DNA from 2 places in the Janthinobacterium sp. CG_23.3 genome. Region 2 is predicted to be linked to the other one. Evidence: predicted binding sites of a transcription regulator. Region 2 holds the regulator's gene; the other holds the start of a gene.
What was found. Region 2 encodes LexA, which represses DNA repair genes until DNA is damaged. Its sites were predicted from a motif close to ACTGTATNNNNATACAGT; they were not measured.

Region 1 (7,027 bases), on a different contig from region 2:
GGTCGAAGGACTGCGTGGCGGCGTGGTCGGCGCGGTTCATCAGCACGCAGAATTCCTCGCCGCCGTAGCGGCAGAGCACGTCGCCGGTGCGGCTGACGGTTTGCAGCGCGACGGCGAAAAAGCGCAAGGCGCGGTCGCCGGCCTCGTGGCCGTGGCTGTCGTTGATCTGCTTGAAGTAATCGAGGTCGAGCATCAGCAGCACCAGCGGCTGGTCGTAGCGCACGCTGATGGCCAGGTCGAGCTTGGCCTGCACCAGCCAGGCGCGCCGGTTGAAGACGCCCGTCAGGCCGTCGAGCGTGGCCAGCAGTTGCAGCCCGCGCGCCGCCTCGTCGCGGTGCGCCAGCAGGATGCCCGCCAGCGACAGCATGGAGGTGACGTTGGCCACCAGCCCGAAGGCGATGTTGACCGGGTGCAGGGTCAGGAAGGTCGGAAACTGGTCGGTAAAGAAGGCGCCCAGCACGCCGCGCCAGGCCGTCACGATGGTCTGCGCCAGCAGGGCGACGACCAGCAGCCAGCGCCAGCGGCCCACCGGCACCAGCGGCTTGCGCCACAGCGTCGCCGCCACCATCGCCATTTGCAGCGCCAGCAGGCCGTTGGCCCAGCCGACCCGGAACGCGTAGCTGGAAAAGCCGATGCCGTAGCCGAGCGTGAGCAGCACGGCGATGGCCGCCGGCGCCCGCGACGACGTGGTGCGCCCGCACCACAGGTCGAACGCGACGGCGTTCAGCGCCATGCCGCCGGCGATGCCGGCCATCGCCAGCGTCGACAGCGCGCGGTCGGCCCAGGAGCCGGCGTCGGTCAGCCCGGAACCCAGCAGTAGCGCCCAGCCGACCGCGCCGGCGAAGATGCCGGCCTGGGCCCGGCGCGCCGCCGTGTTGACCTCGCCCATCACCGACGGCAGGGCGACGGACATGACCAGCATGTTGAGCGTCAGGGCGAATAGCAGGGAGGCGATGTCGGTCGGCATGGGGGCGAATGGGGCGGGCTTGGGCGGCCGTCTTGCGGGCGCGTTTCGGACGGGCAGCGGGAGCGTTGTCTGCTACTGGATTGGGCCTCGGCCATGCCAGGTTCGACACCAGAACGGGAGTATAACGCAAGCGTAACGCGGCATTGACGTTTTGCCCGGGAGAATTTTACGTTGGATGTATGCCATGGATGTTGTTGCTGTGCCCATGCTCCCGGCGGCCGGAGCGAGCGCGTGGCAGGTCGGATGAGCGACGGCGTAAGCCTGCTCATCGCCCGCCGCCGGACAGGCAAAAAACGCCGCCGTGCACGGATCGAAACGGATCACACCGGCGACGCGAATCGGCGTACCATACTGTATATTCATACAGTAATTAATTATTCCCATGGAACTGACCGACAAGCTTGAAATTCTCGCCGACGCCGCCAAATACGACGCCTCCTGCGCCAGCAGCGGGGCGCCCAAGCGCGGTTCGGCCGGCCTGGACGGCTTCGGCGCCACCACCGGCATGGGCATTTGCCACAGTTACACGCCGGACGGGCGCTGCGTGTCGCTGCTGAAGATTTTGCTGACCAATTACTGCGCCTACGACTGCCAGTATTGCGTCAACCGGCGCAGTTCAAACGTGCCGCGCGCGCGCTTTTCGGTGCGCGAGGTGGTCAAGCTGACCACGGACTTTTATTTCCGCAACTATATCGACGGCCTGTTCCTCAGTTCCGGCATCATCCGCTCGGCCGACTATACGATGGAGCAACTGGTGCAGGTCGCGCGCACCTTGCGCGAAGTGCACCAGTTCCGCGGCTACATCCACCTGAAAACCATCCCCGACGCCGACCCGGCCCTGATCGCCGCCGCCGGCCGCTACGCCGACCGCCTGAGCGTGAACATCGAACTGCCGACGCAGGCCGGCATCGAGCGCCTGGCGCCGGAGAAAAACCTGCACACCATTAAGCTGGCGATGGGCGCGATCCGCCGCAAGCTCGACGAAAAGGCGCAGGAGCCGGGGGCGCCGGCGTTCGCCCCGGCCGGCCAGAGCACCCAGATGATCGTCGGCGCCGACGCCAGCGACGACCGGCAGGTCCTGGCGACGGCGGAAACCCTGTACGGCAGCTACAAGCTCAAGCGCGTCTATTATTCGGCCTTCAGCCCGATCCCGCACAGCCCCGACAGCGTGCCGCTGCAAGCGCCGCCGCTGCTGCGCGAACACCGCCTGTACCAGGCCGACTTCCTGCTGCGCGCCTACGGTTTCCAGGTGCACGAGCTGTTGCCGGCGGCCGGCAACCTGGCGCTCGACATCGACCCCAAGCTGGCCTGGGCGCTGGCGCACCGCGAGCACTTTCCGCTCGACCTGAACCGGGCCGGCGCGGCGATGATCGCGCGCGTGCCCGGCATCGGCGTGCGCAACGCCAAGCGCCTGGTCGAGCTGCGGCGGCTGCGGCGCATCCGCTACGCCGACGTGAGCCGGCTGCGCTGCAGCATGAAGAAGGCGGCGCCGTTCATCGTCACCGCCGACTATTCGCCGCCGCAGGGGGCCAGCTCGTCCGAGCTGCTGCGGCGCGCGCTGGCGCCGGCGCCCCAACGCGGCCCGCAGCAACAGGCGGCGCAACAGCTGGCGCCGCAACAGTTAGACCTATGGCCGGCGCCGCAAACAAGCTGACGCCGCCGGACGCGGTCGCCGCCGTGAGCGCCGGGCAGCCGGTGCTGGCGCAGTGCTTCGAGCAGTGGCGCGACGCGGCGCGCCAGTTGCTGGCGCACGACATCGCGCCGCACGCGGTGCAATGGATCAGTCGCCCCGGCGACGGCGACCTGCTGGCCGGCATCGACGACGCCGTCGCGCGGCCGCGCGCGCCCTGCCCCGCCGCCGGCGCGGTGCAACTGCCGCGCCGGCTGGTGGACCTGCTGCAAACGGCCGCGCGCTTCCGCGCCGACGCGCGCTGGGCATTGCTGTACCGGGTGGTGTGGCGCTGGCGGCGCGGCGAACGCGACGTCATGTCGGCCGCCGACCCCGACGGCGCGCGGCTGCACGCGATGGTCAAGGCGGTGCAGCGCGAGCAGCACGACATGCACGCCTACGTGCGCTTTCGCGAACGCCCCGAGGCGGCCGAGGCGCCGCGCTTCGTCGCCTGGTACGAACCGGTGCACGACGTGCTGGCGCAGGTGGCGCCGCATTTCGCCGCGCGCATGGGCGGCGCGACGTGGATGATCGCCACGCCCGAGGCGACCGTGATGTGGGACGGCGCCGCGCTGCACAGCCTGCCGCCGCGGATGCGCGGCGCCGCCGACGTCGACGACGCCGGCGAGGCGCTGTGGCTGACCTATTACCGTAGCATCTTCAATCCGGCGCGGCTGAACCGGCGCCTGCTGCACAGCCACATCCCGGCGCGCTTCTGGAAAAACCTGCCCGAGGGCGCGGTGGTGCCGGCGATGCTGGCGCAGGCCGCCGCCGGCGCCCGCCGCACCGGCCAGGCGCCCGGCGTGGCCGAGCGCCCCGGCAGCGTGGTGCGCATCGCCGCCGGCGGCGCCGGGCCGCGCCGCGGCGGCGGCGACGGCGACGGCGCGCTGGCGCAGTGCCGCCGCTGCGAGCTGTGGCGCCACGCCACCCAGGCCGTCGACGGCGCCGGCCCGGCCACGGCGCCCATCATGCTGGTCGGCGAGCAGCCGGGCGACCAGGAGGACCTGGCCGGGCTGCCGTTCGTCGGCCCGGCCGGCGCCGTGCTCGAACGCGCGCTGGCGCTGGCCGGGCTGGCGCGCGACGCCGTCTACATCACCAACGCGGTCAAGCATTTCAAATGGGAGCCGCGCGGCAAGCGGCGCCTGCACAAGACGCCGGCGCAGCAAGAGGTCGACGCCTGCCGCGTCTGGCTGGAGCGGGAGATCGAGCGCGGCCAACCGGCGGTGGTGGTGGCGCTGGGCGCGACGGCGCTCAAGGCGGTGCTGGGCGACGCCGGCGCCACGCTCAAGCAGGCGCTGGGCCGGCCGCTGCGCCACCAGGGCCGCTGGGTGCTGGCGCTGTACCACCCGTCCTACGTGCTGCGCCTGCCCGACGCGGCCGCCAGGCAACAGGCGCTGGACGTAATCGTCGCCGGCTTGGCGCGGGCGCGCCAGTTGCGCGACGGGCGCGACGGGCGCGACGGCTGACGGCCGGCGGCGCCGCCGCTGGTGCGGGAACGCAACAACACGCGTGCAGGACTTGTTTCCCAGGGGAAATGTGTTATGGTGGTTTCTAGACCGAAGCATTTGTTATCCACCCGTCCCGCCGTCGCCCATGTTCCTACCCACGCTGCTGCAATTGTTCTCGCCGCCGGCCGATCCGAGCCTGCTCAACTACGGCCGCTTCGATCCGGCCCTGGTCGCGCTGTCGGTGCTGGTGGCCATCTTTTCCTCCTGGATGGGGCTGCAGATCGCCGGCCGCGGCACGGCCCATCCCAGCCGCGCCCTGCGCAGCATCGCCCTGCTGACCGGCAGCCTGGCGCTGGGCTGCGGCGTCTGGGCCATGCACTTCATCGGCATGCTCGCCTTCAGCCTGTGCACCCGCGTCGACTACGACCCGACGCTGACGATCCTGTCGATCCTGCCCAGCCTGGCCGCCTCCGGCGTCGCGCTGTCGATCCTGAACCGGCGCACGCTCAGCGCCGGCGCGTTGCTGGCCGGTGGCGTGCTGACCGGCGCCGGCATCGGCGCGATGCACTACACCGGCATGGCGGCGATGAACATGAGCCTGGCGTTGCGCTACGACCCGTTCATGTTCGGCCTGTCGATCGTCGTGGCGGTGCTGCTGGCAACGCTGGCGCTGTGGGTGCGCTTCGGCCTGCGCGGCCTGCGCCAATACCTCGGCCGCGACGTGCGCCTGCTGCTGGCCGCCAGCGTGATGGGCTGCGCCATCGCCGGCATGCACTACACCGGCATGGCGGCGGCGCGCTTCGTCGGCACGCCGCCGCCGGGCAACGCCGTCGGCGCCAGCAGCGCCTTCGTGGCGCTGGCGGTGACGCTGATCACCGTCGCCTTCACCATCTTCGCCGCCTCGGCCAACGGCCTGCTGCGCTACCGTGAAATGTTCCGCCAGCTCAGCCAGAACGAAAGCTGGATGCGCGCGCTGCTCACCACCACCATCGACGGCGTCATCACCGTCGACCGCAGCGGCGCCATCCACGAATTCAACGCCTCGGCCGAGCGCATCTTCGGCTGGAAGCGCGCCGAGGTGCTGGGCCGTAACATCAGCGTGCTGATGGCCGACCCCGGCCGCTCCGAGCGCGAGGGCCTGCTCGGCTACCTGCGCAGCGGCGAGGGCGTGCTCGACGCCGAAATCTGCGGCCTGCGCAAGGACGGCTCCAGCGTGCCGCTGCGGCGCGCGCTGGGCCACGCGCGCCTGGCCGACAGCGAGCTGTTCGTGCTGTTCATCAGCGACATCAGCGAACGCCGCGCCATCGAGCTGGCGCTGCGCCACAGCGAGCAGCAATTCCGCTCGCTGATCGGCAACATCCCCGGCATCGCCTTCCGCTGCAGCAGCGCGCCGGGCCACCCGGCGCTGTTCCTCAGCGACGGCATCGAGCGCGTGGCCGGCTATGCGGCCGCCGACTTCCTCGGCCAGCCGCCGCTGCGCACCCTGAACGCGCTGATCCTGCCGGAGGACCGCGGCCGCGTCGCCGCCGCCGTCGCGCACAGCCAGGCCGCGGCGCAGCCCTACCTGGTCGAATACCGCCTGCGCCACGCCGACGGCACGCTGCGCTGGATGTGGGAACACGGCGCCGTCGGCCCCGACGCCAGCGGCCAGGGCCACTGGATCGACGGCGTCATCCTCGACATCAGCGAGCGCCAGCGCATGGAGCAGGACCTGCGCCGCGCCAAGGAAACCGCCGAGCAGGCCGCCGCCGCCCGCGCCAGCTTCGTCGCCAACATGAGCCATGAAATCCGCACGCCGATGAATTCCATCCTCGGCTTCACCGACGTGCTGCTCGACAGCGACCTCGACGCGCAGCAGCGCCACCACCTCGACACCGTGCGCCACGCCGGCCGCTCGCTGCTGCGCCTGCTCAACGAAATCCTCGACACGGCCAAGCTCGACAAGGGCGCGGTCGAACTCGAACTGGGCGACTACAACCTGCTGGCGCTGCTCGACGAACTCTCGTCGACCTACGGCGGCAACGCCCGCGGCAAGGGACTGACGGTCGACATCGCGCTGGCCGGCGACCTGCCGGCCGAGCTGTACGGCGACGAGCTGCGGCTGCGCCAGGTGCTCGGCAACCTGCTCGGCAACGCCGTCAAGTTCACCGCCGCCGGCGGCGTCACCGTGGCCGCGGCGACGCGCGAGGGCCAGTTGCACATCCAGGTCAGCGACACCGGCATCGGCATCCCGGCCGACCGCCTCGACGCCATTTTCGAGCCGTTCACCCAGGCCGACGCCTCGATGACGCGGCGCTACGGCGGCACCGGCCTGGGCACCACCATCAGCCGCCAGCTGGTGACGCTGATGGGCGGGCGCATCTGGGCCGAGAGCGGCCCCGGCCGCGGCGCCACCTTCCACGTGCTGCTGCCGCTGGTGCCGGGGCGGCGCGCGGCGCCGGCCGCCGGCGCGCGCGACGCGTTCGCGCTGCCGCCGCTGCGGGTGCTGGCGGCCGACGACGTGCCGCAAAACCTGGAACTGCTGGCGCTGCTACTGGGCAAGCGCGGCCACAGCGTGCGCAGCGCCGGCGACGGCCTCCAGGCGGCCCGGCTGGCGGCCGGGGAAGTGTTCGACGTGATCCTGATGGACGTGCAAATGCCGCTGATGGACGGCTTGGCGGCGACCCGCGAAATCCGCGCCGCGGCGCTGCGCGACGGCCGCCCGCGGGTACCGGTGGTGGCGATGACGGCCAGCGTGCTCGACGCCCACCGCAAGGCCAGCGCCGCCGCCGGCATGGACGGCTTCGCCTCCAAACCGGTCGACTGGACCACGCTGTCGCATGAAATCGCCCGCGTGCTGGGGCTGGAAAGCGGGCCGGCGGCGGGCGCGGCGGCGCCGGCCGGCCCCGGCCGGCGCGTACTCAACCGCAAGGCCGGCCTGCAGCGCTGGGCCGACAGCCCCGA
Region 2 (7,027 bases):
CAGGGCAGGCTGAAGGAAGCGGGCATCCACTCCTACACGCAGAAGGTGCCGACCCCGACGGGCGAGCGCATCCGCGTGCGGGTGGGGCCGTTCGGCAGCAAGGAAGACGCCGAGAAGGCGCGCGCCAAGTTGAGCAAGCTGGGCCTGGGCGGCAGCCTGGTGCCGGCTTGACGCCAAAGATGGCGGCGAGCGGCCACCAAGGGCGGGCGGCGTGACGCTGTTCGACTACCTGGTCTTGTTCGTGCTGATCTGCTCGGTGGTCATCAGTACGCTGCGCGGCCTGGTCAAGGAAATGCTGTCGCTGGTGAGCTGGGTGGTCGCCTTCGTCGTCGCCAACGCCTATGGCGCGGCGCTGGCGGCGTTGTTGCCGGATGTTATACCCGGCCAGGTGATACGCCTGATGGTGGCGTTCGTGGTGTTGTTTATCGGCGTGCGCCTGTTGATGGGGCTGCTCGCCATGGCGGTGGACGCGCTGGTCACGGCAACCGGCCTGAGCCTGGCCGACCGCGGCCTCGGCGGCCTGTTCGGCCTGGCGCGCGGCCTAGTCATCGTGTTGGCCGCCGTTATCTTGTGCGGGATGACGTCGATCCCGCAGCAGGCTTTCTGGAAACACGCGCTGTTAAGTCCGCTGGCGGAAAGCGGGGCCCGCACCATCAAGCCCTTTCTGCCGGCCGCTTACGCGCAGTACGTGCAATTTTGAATTTTTTTAAAATCAGTAGCACCAGTTTAGGAGCACACCATGTGTGGCATCGTCGGCGTCGTTTCTCATCAACCTGTTAATCAAATGCTCTATGATGCCTTGCTGCTGTTGCAGCATCGCGGTCAGGACGCGGCAGGGATCGCGACCAATCACAGCAGTATGTTTTCCATGCACAAGGCCAACGGCCTGGTCCGTGACGTTTTCCGCACCCGCAACATGCGTTCGCTGCAAGGCAACTCGGGTATCGGCCACTGCCGCTATCCGACCGCCGGCTCGTCCAGCGAGGAGGAAGCGCAGCCGTTCTACGTCAACGCCCCGTTCGGCATCACGCTGGCGCACAATGGCAACCTGACCAACTGGGAACAACTCAAGACCGAGATGTTCAAGAACGACCGCCGCCACATCAACACCGACTCCGACTCGGAAGTGTTGCTCAACGTGCTGGCGCATGAAATCGACGAAGCCACCAGCGCGCTGACGCTCGACCCGGCCGCCGTCTTCAAGGCCGTCACCGTGCTGCACCGCCGCGTGCGCGGCGCCTACGCCGCCGTGGCGCAAATCGCCGGCCTGGGCCTGCTGGCCTTCCGCGACCCGTTCGGCATCCGTCCGCTGTGCATGGGCATCATCGAAAGCGACAAGGGCACCGAATACATGGTGGCCAGCGAATCGGTCGCGCTCGAAGGCATGGGCTTCCGCTTCGTGCGCGACATCGCGCCGGGCGAAGCGGTCTTCATCGACCTCGACGGCGTGCTGCACAGCCAGCAATGCGCCGACAACCCGAGCCTGAACCCCTGCGTCTTCGAATACGTCTACCTGGCCCGCCCGGACTCGATCATCGACGGCGCCTCGGTCTACGCGACGCGCCTGAAAATGGGCGAATACCTGGCCGAGAAGATCCGCAAGGAATTCCCGGAAGGCGAAATCGACGTCGTCATGCCGATTCCCGACTCGTCCCGTCCGGCCGCGATCCAACTGGCCCTGGCGCTGAACATCGAATACCGCGAAGGGTTCATCAAGAACCGTTACATCGGCCGCACTTTCCTGATGCCGGGCCAGGCCATGCGCAAGAAATCGGTGCGCCAGAAGCTCAACGCCATCGCCTCCGAGTTCAAGGACAAGGTCGTGCTGCTGGTCGACGATTCGATCGTGCGCGGCACCACCAGCCGTGAAATCGTGCAAATGGCGCGCGAAGCCGGCGCCAAGAAAGTCATCTTCGCCTCGGCCGCGCCGCCGGTGATCTTCCCGAACGTGTACGGCATCGACATGCCGACCCGCGACGAGCTGATCGCCTACGGCCGCACCACCGAGGAAGTGTGCCGCGAAATCACCGCCGACGCCCTGGTGTACCAGGACATCGACGCGCTCAAGCGCGCCATTTCGGACGTCAACCCGGCGCTGACGAACTTCGAAGCCTCGTGCTTCGACGGCGTCTACGTCACCGGCGACGTGTCGCAAGCCTATCTCGACCGTCTTGAGTACGCGCGCCACAATCCGAAGGCGGCGGCGGTGGAAGACACCCCGCGTTCGCAGCTGAACCTCAACCTCGCCACCACCGAAGGGTGATGACGCGCCCGGCTTGCGCCGGGCTTTTTTTTTGCCCGCGCGCGCGCGGCGGCGTTTCCGGAAAAACCATGAGCGACACAAAAAACTACGGCTTTACCACCACCATCCTGCACGGCGACCGCCAGAAGTCGATCGAACACGGCTCGCTGCACCGGCCGATCCACACCTCGGTGGCTTTCGGCTACGCCGACGCGCGCCAGCTCGCCTCGGTATTCCAGGGCAAGGAGCCGGGCTTCCGCTACGGCCGCCAGGGCAACCCGACCGTCTCGGCGCTGGAAGATAAAATCACCAAGATGGAAGACGGCGTCGCCAGCATCTGCTTCGCCACCGGCATGGGCGCCATCGGCGCCGTGTTTCAGGCGCTGTTGCGGGCCGGCGACCACGTGGTCTCGTCGTCCTTCCTGTTCGGCAACACCAACAGCCTGTGGCAAACGGTGGCCGGGCAGGGCGTCGGCGTCGCCTTCGTCGACGCCACCGACGTCGGGCGGGTCGCCGCGGCGCTCACGCCGGCGACGCGCATTGTTTTCGTCGAAACCATCGCCAACCCGCGCACCCAGATCGCCGACCTGGAGCGCATCGGCGAACTGTGCCAGCAGCGCGGCATCCTCTACATCGTCGACAACTCGATGACCTCGCCCTACCTGTTCCGCCCGAAGACGGTGCACGCCGGCCTGGTGGTGAACGCGCTGACCAAGTCGATCGGCGGCCATGGCGACGCGCTTGGCGGCTGCCTGACCGACACCGGCGCCTACGACTGGGGCCGCTTCCCGAACATCGTCGAGAACTACAAGAAGGCCGCGCCTAAGCAATGGGGCATGGCGCAGATCCGCGCCAAGGGCTTGCGCGACTTCGGCGCCTCGCTGGGGCCGGAGGCGGCGCACAGCATCGCCGTCGGCGCCGAAACGTTGGCGCTGCGCATGGAGCGCGCCTGCGCCAACGCCATGGCGCTGGCGCAACTGCTGGAGGCGGACGAGCGCGTCGCCGCCGTGCACTACCCGGGCCTGGCCTCGCACCCGCAGCACGCCCTCGCCGGCGAACTGTTCCGCGGCTACGGCTTCCTGTTCAGCTTTGAGTTGAAGGACGGCATCGACTGCTTCGACTTCCTGAACCGGCTGAAGTTGGCGATCCCGGCCAGCAACCTGGGCGACACCCGCACGCTGGTGATCCCGGTCGCCCACACCATCTTCTTTGAAATGGGCGCCGAGCGGCGCGCCTCGATGGGCATCGCCGAATCGCTGATCCGCGTCTCGGTCGGCATCGAAGATAGCGCCGACCTGCTGGACGACTTCCGCGCCGCCTTGGCCGGCTAGTTGGTGCGGTTGTCGTCGCTCGGGTTGGCCGGAACGGCGCAATCCGACCCGCGACACGCTGCGGGTCAACAAAAAAGCCGGCCCAGGAGGCCGGCTTTTTGCACTATTCTTTCATCGATCTCAATGCCAGCTGCGCATCAGGCCGACCGCCAAGCCCTCGATGGCGAACTCGTCGGCTTCCGGATCGACCTTGATGATCTTGAAGTCCGGGTTCTCCGGCAGCAGCTCGATCAGGCTGCCGGTCTTGCGGTAGCGCTTGACGGTGACGTCGTTGCCGATGCGCGCCACGACGATCTGGCCGTTCTTGGCGCTGTCGACCTTTTTCACCGCCAGCAAATCGCCGTCCATGATGCCGGCGTCGCGCATCGACTCGCCGCGCACCTTCAGCAGGAAATCGGGGCGGGCCGAAAACATCGCCGGGTCGACCTGGTAATGGGTCTCGACGTGCTCCTGCGCCAGCATCGGCGAGCCGGCCGCGACGCGGCCGATCAGCGGCAGCGACATCATCAGCGAGGCCGGCACGCGCGCGGCGGGCGCGTCGACGGAGGCGCCGATCAGGCGGATGCCGCGCGAGGTGCCGGGCGAAATCTCGATGGCGCCCTTGCGCGCCAGCGCCTGCAAATGCTCCTCGGCGGCGTTGGCCGACTTGAAGCCCAGTTCGTTGGCGATCTCCGCGCGGGTCGGCGGGAAGCCGGTATTTTCAATCGCATCCTTGATCAGATTCAGAATTTGTTCTTGCCGTGCAGTGAGCTTGATCATGGGGGTCCGCGCATCGTGAAATGCTGTCTATATAAACAGACTGTATTTTTGTACAGTATCGACGCCAATGCAAGGGCTTTTACCCGTTTTTGAGAAATAATGCCGAAAACCAGCAACCGGCCCGTGTTGCGCGGCGGCGGCGCGCAAGATGGGTGTTGAGTATTGACAAAAAAGGCGTTATAATCTTCGGCTCACCGCTTCCCACACTCGTCTTGACGCCGAGGTGGGCGATTATCAATCCGTCCTTAAGGAGTTTGCATGCGTCATTATGAAATAGTATTTATCGTCCATCCGGACCAGAGCGAGCAAGTGCCCGCCATGATCGAACGTTACAAAGCCAGTGTGTCGACACGCGGCGGTTCGGTTCACCGCGTGGAAGATTGGGGCCGCCGTCAAATGGCTTACTCGATCCAAAAACTCGCCAAAGCACACTACATCTGCATGAACATCGAGTGCGACAATGAGACCCTGGTCGAATTGGAAACAGCATTCAAATTCAATGATGCCGTGTTGCGTCATCTGACCGTCAAGATGAAGAAAGCTGAAACAGCTCCTTCGCCGATGATGAAGTCGGTTCAACGTGAAGACGCGGCCAAAAGCCATCGCACCGAAGCGCCTGCGGCTGCCGCCGCCGTCGCAGCTTAATTGTTGTTCGGGAACCTGAGCTGAACCAGCTACAAGTTGTCGCCGTCATTGCCGAGCGCGAAGTATTGCGCTACACCCCGGCGGGTATGCCGATTGTGAATGCAGTATTGCAGCACAGTTCGCAACAAATGGAGGCCGGCATCGCCCGCTTGACCGAGTTTGACGTCGCCGCGCTTGCCGCTGGCGAAATCTCAGGCCGGTTCAGTGAGGCAGCCTTGGGCGGGGTCTATCAGTTCACCGGTTTCCTGGCTCGCAAGAGCCGCAACAGTAAAAGCCTGGTGTTTCACATCATTGATTTTAGTGCTGTCAATTCAGACTAGCGCATTTATTAGATACAGGAGCCTCAAATGGCATTCGGTAAAAAGTTCGACAAAAACAAGCTCAAGCTTAAAGAAAAGCGCAAACAGCAAAACCCGCTGTTCAAACGTAAGAAGTTCTGCCGCTTCACCGCCGCGCACGTTGAACAAGTCGACTACAAAGACGTCGATACGCTGAAAGATTTCGTCCAGGAAAACGGCAAGATCATGCCAGCACGCCTGACCGGTACCAAAGCGCACTACCAGCGCCAAGTTGACACCGCAATCAAGCGCGCCCGCTTCCTCGCGCTGCTGCCATACACCGACCTGCACCACGCTTAATTGCTGGCGTCAGAGAATTCCTGGAGAGAAATATGCAAATCATTCTGTTAGAAAAAGTCGCTAACGTCGGCAACCTCGGCGAAGTCGTCAAAGTCAAAGACGGTTACGCTCGTAACTTCCTGATCCCGCAACGCATGGCTCGCCGTGCTACCGCTACCGCTATCGCTGAATTCGAAGTCAAGCGCGCGGAACTGGAAAAAGCTGCCGCCGCTAAACTGGCCGCTTGCCAAGCCCAGGGCGAAAAACTGAACGGCATGACCGTTCAAGTTGCCCAGAAAGCCGGCGTCGATGGCCGTCTGTTCGGTTCCGTCACCAACTTCGACATCGCTGAAGCGTTGACGAAGCAAGGTTTCGCAGTCGAAAAAGCGCAAGTGCGTATGCCTAACGGCCCGCTCAAAACCACCGGCGAGCACGCCGTGTCGGTTGCGCTGCACACCGACGTCGTCGTTGACGTCACCATCGCCGTCGTCGGCGAGCACGCTTAAAGCGCTACCGGCCCGACGGCCGGTGCAAGCTTGTTGTAATGCTAAAAAGCCGGGTCCGCCCGGCTTTTTTATCGCCAATTTTTTTTAGCCGCGCCGCCGAAGCGGGTATAATTCGCGCCATGAACGCCCCCTCAGATCCGCAACTCGACTCCCTCCGTATTCCGCCGCATTCGATCGAAGCAGAACAATCCGTCATCGGCGGTTTGCTGCGCGACAACGCGGCGTGGGACCGCATCGCCGACTTCATGCATGCGGAGGATTTCTATCGCTACGACCACCGCATCATCTTCGAGCAAATCGTCAAGATGATCAACGCCTCGCGCCCGGCCGACGTGATCACCGTGTACGAAACCCTGACCCAGCTGGGCAAGGCGGACGAGGTCGGCGGCCTGGTGTACCTGAACGCGATGGCGCAAAACACGCCGTCGGCGGCCAACATCCGCCGCTACGCCGAAATCGTCCGCGACCGCGGCGTGCTGCGCAAGCTCATCACCGTCGCCGACGACATCTCCGGCACCGCCTTCAGCCCGCAGGGCAAGGAGGTCAAGCAGATGCTCGACGAGGCCGAGTCGAAGATTTTCGCCATCGCCGAGGAGGGCGCCCGCGGCGCCCAGGGCTGGACCGCGATCCAGCCGCTGCTGACCCAGGTCGTCGAGCGCATCGACGAACTCTACAGCCGCGACAACCAGAGCGAGATCACCGGCGTGCCGACCGGTTTCATCGACCTCGACCGCATGACCTCCGGCCTGCAGCCGGGCGACCTGGTGATCGTCGCCGGCCGCCCGTCGATGGGCAAGACGGCGTTTTCGGTCAACATCGGCGAGAACGTCGCCATCGACAGCGGCCTGCCGGTCGCCATCTTCTCGATGGAGATGGGCGGCTCGCAGCTGGCCATGCGTATGCTCGGCTCGGTCGGCCAGCTCGACC

Region 1: a site for LexA is predicted at 1,318-1,335, ahead of ACFDR9_RS05470 (putative DNA modification/repair radical SAM protein). Genes of this name have one in related genera too.

The regions. Positions count from the first base shown of each region.
Region 1 is NZ_JBJXIB010000012.1:32,945-39,971, reverse strand. It holds gene ACFDR9_RS05475 (GGDEF domain-containing protein) at 1-967, opposite strand, end outside; gene ACFDR9_RS05470 (putative DNA modification/repair radical SAM protein) at 1,350-2,621, shown strand; gene ACFDR9_RS05465 (UdgX family uracil-DNA binding protein) at 2,597-4,102, shown strand; gene ACFDR9_RS05460 (MHYT domain-containing protein) at 4,230-7,027, shown strand, end outside.
Region 2 is NZ_JBJXIB010000013.1:49,098-56,124, forward strand. It holds gene ACFDR9_RS05795 (SPOR domain-containing protein) at 1-171, shown strand, start outside; gene ACFDR9_RS05800 (CvpA family protein) at 212-700, shown strand; gene purF (amidophosphoribosyltransferase) at 740-2,263, shown strand; gene ACFDR9_RS05810 (cystathionine gamma-synthase family protein) at 2,332-3,573, shown strand; gene lexA (transcriptional repressor LexA) at 3,694-4,332, opposite strand; gene rpsF (30S ribosomal protein S6) at 4,591-4,977, shown strand; gene priB (primosomal replication protein N) at 4,998-5,297, shown strand; gene rpsR (30S ribosomal protein S18) at 5,325-5,615, shown strand; gene rplI (50S ribosomal protein L9) at 5,648-6,100, shown strand; gene ACFDR9_RS05840 (replicative DNA helicase) at 6,220-7,027, shown strand, end outside.